One region of the Leisingera sp. M527 genome, then DNA from elsewhere that is predicted to be linked to it. Evidence: riboswitches for the same ligand, from Rfam matches in the RefSeq annotation. Region 1 holds a riboswitch; the other holds the start of a gene.

What was found. A riboswitch is a leader RNA that binds a small molecule or an ion and turns the genes downstream of it on or off. The one in region 1 is predicted to bind cobalamin.
Region 2: linked by a shared signal. The riboswitch ahead of K3555_RS05135 (ABC transporter substrate-binding protein) and the one ahead of K3555_RS16350 (TonB-dependent siderophore receptor) in region 1 are both predicted to bind cobalamin.

The regions. Positions count from the first base shown of each region.
Region 1 is NZ_CP081037.1:3,301,596-3,306,291, reverse strand. Features, by position in the region: gene rpsA (30S ribosomal protein S1) at 1-1,436, shown strand, start outside; cobalamin riboswitch at 2,036-2,245, shown strand; gene K3555_RS16350 (TonB-dependent siderophore receptor) at 2,401-4,284, shown strand; gene K3555_RS16345 (ABC transporter substrate-binding protein) at 4,288-4,696, shown strand, end outside.
Region 2 is NZ_CP081037.1:1,024,727-1,029,422, forward strand. Features, by position in the region: gene K3555_RS05130 (DeoR/GlpR family DNA-binding transcription regulator) at 1-766, shown strand, start outside; cobalamin riboswitch at 876-1,068, shown strand; gene K3555_RS05135 (ABC transporter substrate-binding protein) at 1,210-2,220, shown strand; gene K3555_RS05140 (iron ABC transporter permease) at 2,217-3,266, shown strand; gene K3555_RS05145 (ABC transporter ATP-binding protein) at 3,263-4,024, shown strand; gene K3555_RS05150 (AMP-binding protein) at 4,213-4,696, opposite strand, start outside.

The DNA.
Region 1 (4,696 bases):
CCCGCGGCGAAGCCGTTATCTCGCGTGAGATGGCCCGCCGTGAAGAAGCCTGGGACCGCCTGGAAAAAGCATACGCAGACGATCAGCGCGTCGAAGGCGCGATCTTCGGCCGCGTCAAAGGCGGCTTCACTGTCGACCTGGGCGGCGCTGTTGCGTTCCTGCCCGGTTCGCAGGTCGACGTGCGCCCCGTGCGCGACGCCGGCCCGCTGATGGGTCTGAAGCAGCCGTTCCAGATCCTGAAGATGGACCGCCGCCGCGGCAACATCGTTGTCTCGCGCCGCGCCATCCTAGAAGAATCGCGTGCCGAACAGCGTGCCGAAGTCATCGGCAACCTGACCGAAGGCCAAGCGGTCGACGGTGTGGTCAAGAACATCACCGAATACGGTGCGTTTGTTGACCTGGGCGGCGTTGACGGCCTGCTGCACGTCACTGACATGGCATGGCGCCGTGTGAACCACCCCTCCGAGATCCTGTCGATCGGCGAAACCGTCAAGGTTCAGGTCATCAAGATCAACAAAGAGACCCACCGTATCTCCCTCGGCATGAAGCAGCTGCAGGAAGATCCGTGGGATCTGGTTGGCGCCAAGTACCCGCTGTCCTCGGTCCACAAGGGCCGCGTCACCAACATCACCGATTACGGTGCATTTGTTGAGCTGGAACCGGGCGTCGAAGGTCTGGTGCACGTCTCCGAGATGTCCTGGACCAAGAAGAACGTCCACCCGGGCAAAATCGTCTCCACTTCCCAGGAAGTCGACGTCATGGTTCTGGAAATCGACGGTGCCAAGCGCCGCGTGTCCCTGGGCCTCAAGCAGACCATGCGCAACCCGTGGGAAGTCTTCTCCGAAGCCAACCCGGAAGGCACCGAGGTCGAAGGCGAAGTCAAGAACATCACCGAATTCGGTCTGTTCATTGGTCTCGACGGCGACATCGACGGCATGGTTCACCTCTCCGACCTGTCTTGGGACGAGCGCGGTGAAGAAGCGATCCAGAACTACCGCAAAGGCGACATGGTTTCGGCCGTTGTTTCCGAAGTGGACGTCGACAAAGAGCGTATCTCGCTGTCGATCAAAGCTCTGGGCGGCGACAAGTTCGCAGAAGCGGTTGGCGGCGTGAAGCGCGGCTCGATCGTGACCGTGAACGTGACCGCGATCGAAGACGGCGGCGTTGAGGTGGAATACGAAGGCATGAAGTCCTTCATCCGCCGCTCCGACCTGGCGCGTGACCGTGCCGACCAGCGCCCCGAGCGCTTCTCGGTTGGCGACAAGGTCGACGTCCGCGTCACCAACGTCGACTCCAAGACCCGCCGTCTGGGCCTGTCGATCAAAGCACGCGAGATTGCAGAAGAGAAAGAAGCTGTGGAACAGTATGGCTCCTCGGACTCCGGCGCATCGCTGGGCGACATCCTGGGCGCCGCACTGAAGTCGGGCGACGAGTAATCTCCCCGGCCTCACGGCTGCTGAAAACGAAAGCCCCGCAGGTGTCTGCGGGGCTTTTTTCTTGGGTGGGAGAGCTGGTTCGAGCCCATTGCAGAAGTGCCGAATTCTCGCGGCACGCGTGCAGCGCGTCGGCCCGCTACGCTGCCGGAAACCGCCCGCCGCACGGCAAAAGGAAGTGCGGAGGGTTAGGCATGGTTCAGCGATGTTTTGGTGGGCAATGCCCGAGGCGCGGAGACGCCTTTCATTCACCGCGGCTGCAAGCAGACAGGGCAAAAGGAAACACTTTTGACACTACCCGCAAAAGCGGACCTTCCAGTTTTCAACGGGCATTGGAAAGGAGCAATGACGGGCTTGCCTGCAATGCAAGATCTCGCCTCCTAAGTCCCGCTTGAGATTGAACAGCAGTATCGGCCGCGGTTCGGCATACTCCTGTTAGGACTTAAGCCGCATCCCCGGTGCTCAAAATCAAATTTCTTCACGGGGATTTTCCGGACGTAAGCCCCTAAATTAAAACAATTGTTTTTTCATTCCATCCTGAAGCCAATCCATAGCAACCTTGGTTGAGTTTGCTTCCGCTTGACAGAACAATTCCAGTTTGCCTAAGTCCCGGACATTCTGGTCCGGCTGGGAGACCACCCGGGTAAAAGGGAACACGGTGAAGTGTAGCCAACAGGCGCTGAATCCGTGACTGCCCCCGCAACTGTGAGCGGAGAGCAATGCTGCGAGATGCCACTGCCCAAAGGGGCGGGAAGGCGCGGCAAAGCTTCGACCCGCGAGTCAGGAGACCTGCCAGGATGATCACCCTTTCCCGGTGCGGGGCGCGCCGTAGATAACGGATTTCCGTAGTGGTGGCAGTTTTCACCGTCTGCGGAGGCAAAGCCTTCCAAAGACCCGACCCGAATACACTGCCCGCTTGGGCAGTCACTTGGCCTGCGATTGTTGCGCGGGCCGGGAGGAATGGAATATGCGCAAGGCAAGCTTGACCCTGGCCGCGGCCCTGGCCGTCACCCCCGCAATCGCAACCGCCCAGGATCCAGAGGTCACCGACCTGGCGGAGATTATCATCTCCGGCGGCTTCACACCGGTTGAGGCCCGGAAATACGGCCGCTCCGTCACAGTTCTGACCAGCGAAGAGATCAAAGACCGCGGCATCACCACCGTGCAAGACGCTCTGCGTTCCGTTCCCGGCCTGATGATAAACGGCTCCGGCGACAGCTTTACCCAGGTCCGCATCCGCGGCGCCGAAGCCAATCACACGCTGATCCTGATCGACGGTGTCGAAGCCTCGGGCGGTGACAGCGAGTACATCCTGTCCGGCCTGGACACAGCCAATATCGAGCGGATCGAGGTCCTGCGCGGCCCGCAGTCGGTGTTTTACGGCTCCAACGCCTCAGCCGGTGTGATCAACATCATCACCAAGTCCGGCGGTATCGGCACGGAATACGGCGGCAGCGCCGAGGCGGGTTCGGACGACTACCGGGCGTCGGCGCGGATCTCGTCACGGATCGAGCGCGGCGGCATTTCCTTCAGCCTCGCCCATGACAATGACGACGGCTACGATGCCTCCGGCGATGGCGGTGAAGAGGACGGCATCCGCCGCAACACCTTGCAGCTGAAAGGCGATTACCTCGTCACCGACCGGCTGAAACTTGGCTTCAACGTCCGCACTTCGGATGAGCGCTATGACAGCGACAGCACCTCATTCACTGCAACGGATGCGGCTAGCTATGTCGTGGATGATCCCACGCAATTCAGTGACCGCGATGAGCAACTGGCCCAGGTCTATGCTGAACTGGACACCTTGGGCGGCCGTCTGAAGCATCGGTTGTCGCTGGAACGCACTGACTTTGACCGCTCCTTCAATGGCGGCACACCGACAGAGACCAAGACCGAAGCAGCAAAATACCTGCTGAGCTTTGGCCTGGACGGGCAGCCGGCGGATCAGGCAGACCACCTTCTGAACGCAATGCTGGAATGGGAAGAGGACTCCAGCAGCTCTAACCCGGCCTTTGCGCGCGAAACCAATTCGATTGCCCTGGAATACCGCGGCAGCTTTGCCAACGGCCTCGATCTGCAGCTCGGGATACGCCACGACAACAACAGCGTATTCGAAGACGCCACCAGCTGGACCGCCAGTGCCTCTTATACCTTCGCAGGCAGCGGCGTGCGGCTGCACAGCTCTGCCGGGACAGGGATCGTGAACCCGTCTTACTTTGAGCTGTTTGCCAGCAGTACATTCGGCGCCACCACCTACCTTGGCAATCCGAGCTTGCAGCCAGAGGAAAACCGCAGCTTCGATTTCGGGGTCGAGGTACCGTTCCTGCAGGGGCGCGGGCTGGTCGATGTGACTTATTTTGACGAAACCCTGACGGGAGAGATCGAGAGCTACATGGTGAACGCAACCACGTTCTCCTACCGCAACCAAGCCGGTGACAGCGAACGCAAAGGCGTAGAGCTGGCGGCAAGTCTGGAAGCCACCGACACACTTGATTTGCGTCTGTCCTACACCTATCTGGACGCCACCAACCCCAATGGCTCGGTCGAGATCCGCCGCCCGGAGCACGAGCTTCTGCTGAGCGCCACACTGGATACTTTCAATGGCCGCGGCTCTGTCACCGCGGACATCCGGCATGTGGCAGGCAATTGGGACAGCCAGTTCTTTGGCTCCTTTGCCACAGCTGAGCTGCCGGATTACACCACCGTTGATGTGGCTGCTCAGTATGAGCTGACGGATAACGTGGTGCTGACCGGGCGCGTCACCAACCTGTTCGACGAGGACTACGCGGACGTCTGGGGCTACGCCAAGCGCGGCCGCGCCGCCTATGTCGGCGTAAGGGCCTCGTTCTGATCCATGCGCAGGCTGTCCGGCATAGTCCTGGTCCTTTTGTGGGCCGCCACCGGTGCTTTTGCCGGGCCGTCGCGCGTGGTGTCGATGAACCTTTGCACTGACCAGCTGGCGATGCTGCTTGCGGCCCCCGGCCAGCTGGCATCGGTCTCCTACATCGCGCGGGACAATCGCGCCTCGGCCATGGCTGACGTGGCCATGGCCTATCCCGTCAACCACGGGCTGGCAGAGGAGATTTATTTGCTGCGGCCCGACCTAGTGATTGCCGGCGCCTATTCGACACCGGCCACCACGGATATGCTGCGCCGTCTTGGCGTGCCGGTGGTGGTGTTCGAGCCTGCCAGCTCGCTGCAGGATGTGCGCGCGCGCATCCTGCAGATGGGGGAGGTTCTGGGCCGTGAAGACGCGGCCCGCG
Region 2 (4,696 bases), 2.0 Mb from region 1:
CAAAACCACCAATCAGCGCGAAGAGGAAATCCTGCGGGCGCTGCAACAGGCAGGCGGGTCCTGCCGGGTCAGCTATCTGGCCGGCAGGCTGGGCGTGTCCAATGAAACCATCCGGCGCAATATCCGCACGCTGGAGGATGCCCAGGCGGTCCGCAAGGTGCACGGCGGGGTGCATCTGGTTGAAGATGTGAACGAGCTGCCGCTGCAAAGCCGGATGGACACACACGCCTCAGAAAAGCAGCGTCTGGCCATCGAGGTTGCCAAGACCATCAGCGACGGGGATTCGGTCTTTTTGGATGTCGGCTCCACCACCGCTTATGTGGCGCAGGAGCTGCGGCAGCGGTCAAACCTCTTTGTGGTGACCAATTCCGTGCTGGTGGCCCATGCGCTGGCCTCGCGCAACAACAACCGGGTGTTTCTGGCGGGCGGCGAGCTGCGCCCGCATGACGGCGGTGCCTTCGGGGCCGAAGCGCTTGATCTGGTGCGGCGGCTGAACGTGCAGTTTGCCATCTTTTCGGCCGGGGCGATCAATGCCGAACTGGGCTTCATGCTGCATGATCTCGAAGAGGCAAACCTGGCCCGTGTCGCGGCGGCCAATGCGCAGGTCCGGATTGTTGTGGCCGATCATGACAAGTTCAACAAGCGCGCGCCGGTGTCGGTCGGCAAGGATACAAAATTCGAGGTCTTCTATACGGACGCGCAGCCGCCGCAGGCCATCAAGGACATGCTCAAGGCGATGGATACCGATCTGATCGTGGTCGAGTAACCGGGCAGGGCCGTCATCCGGACAAGACGCAGCCCAGTTGCTCTGGCTGCGCCCGGTTTGCAGAATTCCCTCTGCATCAAAACTTTTTCTTGCCGCAACGAAAGGGATGCGCTACCCGCGCTTTACCGGTCCCGAAAGGGCTAAGAGGGAATCCGCGGTGCCTGCCGGCGCCAAACGGAACTGCCCCCGCAACTGTAGGCGGCGAGAGCTGTGCCATGACGTCACTGGACCAAACGGTCCGGGAAGACGGCACAGTCATTGACCCGCCAGTCAGGAGACCTGCCGGTGAAAACCGAAAGACACCGGGCGGGGTTGTCCGGGGAGGTTGCCGGTAAGATGCGCCGCCGTTTTCCGGTGCCGCAAGCGGGGGCCAGACCCTCAGCCTTACCGGTCAATGCCCTTTCACCCGTTCTCCGGTCATTGACACATGGAGATCGAATATCATGTTTTTGCGTTCCGGCCTGATCGGCCTTTCCTTCATCGCTGCCGCACAGGCTGCGGCGGCCAGCGAAACCTTTCCGCTGACCATAGAAAACTGCGGCCAGTCGGTCACCTTCGAGGCGCCGGCAGCGTCTTCGGTAACGGTTGGCCAGGCGGCGACCGAAGTGCTTTATGCGCTGGGGCTGGGCGATAAGGTGCTGGGCACCTCGGTCTGGTTCAACGACGTGCTGCCGGAATACGCAGACATGAATGCCAAGATCGACCGTCTGGCCGACAACGACCCAAGCTTTGAAAGCGTCGTGGCCAAACGCCCCGGTCTGGTGGCAGCGCAGTACGAATGGCACGTCGGCCCCGAAGGCGTCGTAGCCAAGCGCGAGCAGTTCCATGATCTGGGCATCCCGACCTATGTGATGCCCGCCGATTGCGTCGGCAAGGACAACACCACCGGCGGCGACGGCACCCGCACGCAGATGTTCACCACCGGCAGCCTGTATCAGGGGATTGAGGAACTGGCGGCGATCTTTGGCGAGGCTGAAAAGGGCGCCGAACTGGTCGCCGATTACAAGGCGCGCGAGGCTGCGGCGGTTGCCAAGGCGCAGCAGGTCGCGCTGGAAGATGCGTCTGCCGTGTTCTGGTTCTCGTCGCCCGAAATGGAAAGCGACCCGTTTGTGGCCGGCCAGAAGGGCGCGCCAGGTTACATGATGCAGCAGCTGGGCCTGCGCAACGTCGTTGAGACCGACGAGGAATGGCCAACGGTCGGCTGGGAGACCATCGCCAAGGCCAATCCGACGGTGATTGTGATTGCCCGCATGGACCGCCGCCGCTTTGCCGCGGATGACTATGAAAAGAAGCTGGACTTCCTGCGCAATGATCCGGTGGCGAGCCAGATGGATGCAGTCAAGAACAACCGCATCGTTGTGATGGACGCCCAGGCGATGGATGCCACCATCCGTGCCATTCCGGCGCTGGAGGATCTGGCTGCTGAACTCAGCGTGATCGGCACCAGCCAGTGAGTGCAGCCGCTGCAATCACATGGCAGGGCGTCAAGGGCGCGTGCCTGGCCTTGCCGGTGCTGATTGCAGCGGTTCTGGCAGGCGCAATGATCGGGGAAACCGCGCTTGCGCCTGACCTAGTGCTGTCGGTTCTGGCCAATAAGCTGGCCGGGGCAGGGCTGCCGGTTGATCCGATAGATCAAGGCATTGTCTGGAGTTACCGGCTGCCGCGTGCGCTTGTGGCGGGGGCCTGCGGGGCGGCGCTGGCGGTGGCGGGCGTGGTGCTGCAGGCCCTGCTGCGCAATGCGCTGGCAGACCCCTATATCCTGGGCATTTCCGCCGGCGCCTCGACCGGGGCGGTTGCGGTGACCATTGCAGGGCTTGGCGGCGGTGCGCTGTCGTTGTCTTTTGGCGCCTTTAACGGCGCGCTGCTGGCCTTTGGCTTTGTTGCCGTTCTGGCCCGGGCCGCCGGGGCCGGCGGTAGCCGCGCTGCGGCAGCGCAAATTGTGCTGGCCGGCATTGCAGGCTCGCAGCTGTTCAACGCGCTGACGGCCTTCATCATTGCCAAATCCGCCAACGCCGATCAGGCCCGCGGCATCATGTTCTGGCTGATGGGCAATATGGGCGGGGTGCGCTGGCCGGATGTGTGGCTGGCAGTGCCGCTGGCGCTGGCGGGCTGGGTCGTCTGCCGGTTCCATGCGCGGGCGCTGGATGCCTTTACCTTTGGCACCGATTCAGCAGCCTCGCTGGGCATTCCGGTGCGGCGGGTGCAAGTTATCCTGATCTTTGCCACCGCGCTGACCACAGCGGTGATGGTGTCCATCGTTGGCTCGATCGGCTTTGTCGGCCTGGTGATCCCGCATGCGGCGCGGTTCCTGGTTGGTCCCGGGCATCGCAGGCTGATGCCGGCCGCGGCGCTGACCGGCGCGGTGTTCCTGATTGGCGCAGACATCGTGTCCCGGATCATAATCCCTGGCCAGGTGCTGCCCATCGGCGTTGTCACAGCCCTGATCGGGGCGCCGTCCTTTGCGGTGATCCTGGTGCGCGGAAGAAGGGCTGCGCGATGAAGATCGAAGCCCGCAGCCTGTCTTACTCCATCCGCGGCAAGCTGCTGTTGTCTGATGTCTCATTGACGGTGCAGCCGGGTGAGACCCTGGCGCTGGTCGGTCCGAACGGGTCCGGGAAATCCACGCTGATGCGGCTGCTGGCGGGGTTGGCACGCCCCTCGCATGGCGAGGTTCTGCTGGCGGAAAAACCCTTGGCGCAGCTGACGCGCAGAGAGGTCGCCCAGCGGACCGCGATTGTCGAACAGCAGGCCGATACTGCCGAGCGCATCACCGCACGGTCGGTGGTGGAACTGGGGCGGACGCCCTGGCTGTCAGCGTTGAGACCTTGGAGCGGCGAAGACAGCCTGCATGTTGAAAACGCGCTGAAGACAGTGGAAATGGAGGGTTTTTCCAGCCGCGAATGGGCCACATTGTCCGGCGGCGAGCGGCAGCGGCTGCACATCGCCCGCGCCCTTGCGCAGCGGCCCGGGCTGCTGCTGCTGGACGAGCCGACAAACCACTTGGATATTCATCACCAGCTGTCGATCCTGAACTGCATCCGGAACCTGAAGGTGACCACCGTCGTGGCACTGCACGATCTGAATCAGGCGCTGATGTGCGACCGGGTGGCGGTGCTGTCGGGCGGACGCCTGGTGGCGCTGGGCACCCCGCAGAGAGCATTGAACCCGGAAACGGTATCGGAAATTTTCGGGATCAAGGCCCGCTGGATCCGTGACGCGGACGGGGCAGAACCGTTCCTGTCCTTTCATCTGGCGTGAGCGGCTGCGATGCCGCACTCCCGCCCGTTGCCGGATCCCCTGACGGAGACCCCGCGCCCGTTGGGCCCGGCGCCGCGCTGCCGCGCGGCGGACCGGTCAGCACTGCTGACCGGATGTTTCGCGCGCGAAACATTGAGGCAGAAAAGCTGACCTTCTTATCATCTTGCGGGCGAGGGTTGTTGGGGAGTTCAGCTGTTGGTGATTTCCCCAAGGATTTTGTTGCGCTGGATCTTTCCTGACGGTCCTTTGGGCAGGTCCGGCAGGATGTGGATCTCGTCCGGCGATTTGAACCGGCCCAGTACGGACTGGCAGATTTCGATCAGCTCCAGCGGTGTCAGGGTGGAGCCGTCGCGGATTTTGACCGCGGCCTCGACCGTTTCACCGTAGCTTTTGCAGGGGCGGGCAAAAGCGGCGGCCTCGATCACGTCGGGGTGCGAATAAAGCGCCTCGTCAATCTCGCGCGGTGCGATGTTTTCGCCGCCTTTGATGATCAGCTCTTTCAAGCGGCCAGTCACGAAGACATAGCCGTCTCCGTCGATGCGCCCCAGATCACCGGTCCGCAGCCAGCCGTCCGCGGTGAAGGTGCCCGCCGTGGCCTCCGGGTTGTTCAGGTATTCCAGCATCACGTTGGGGCCGCGCACGGCCAGTTCGCCCTCGGTGCTATCGGTAACC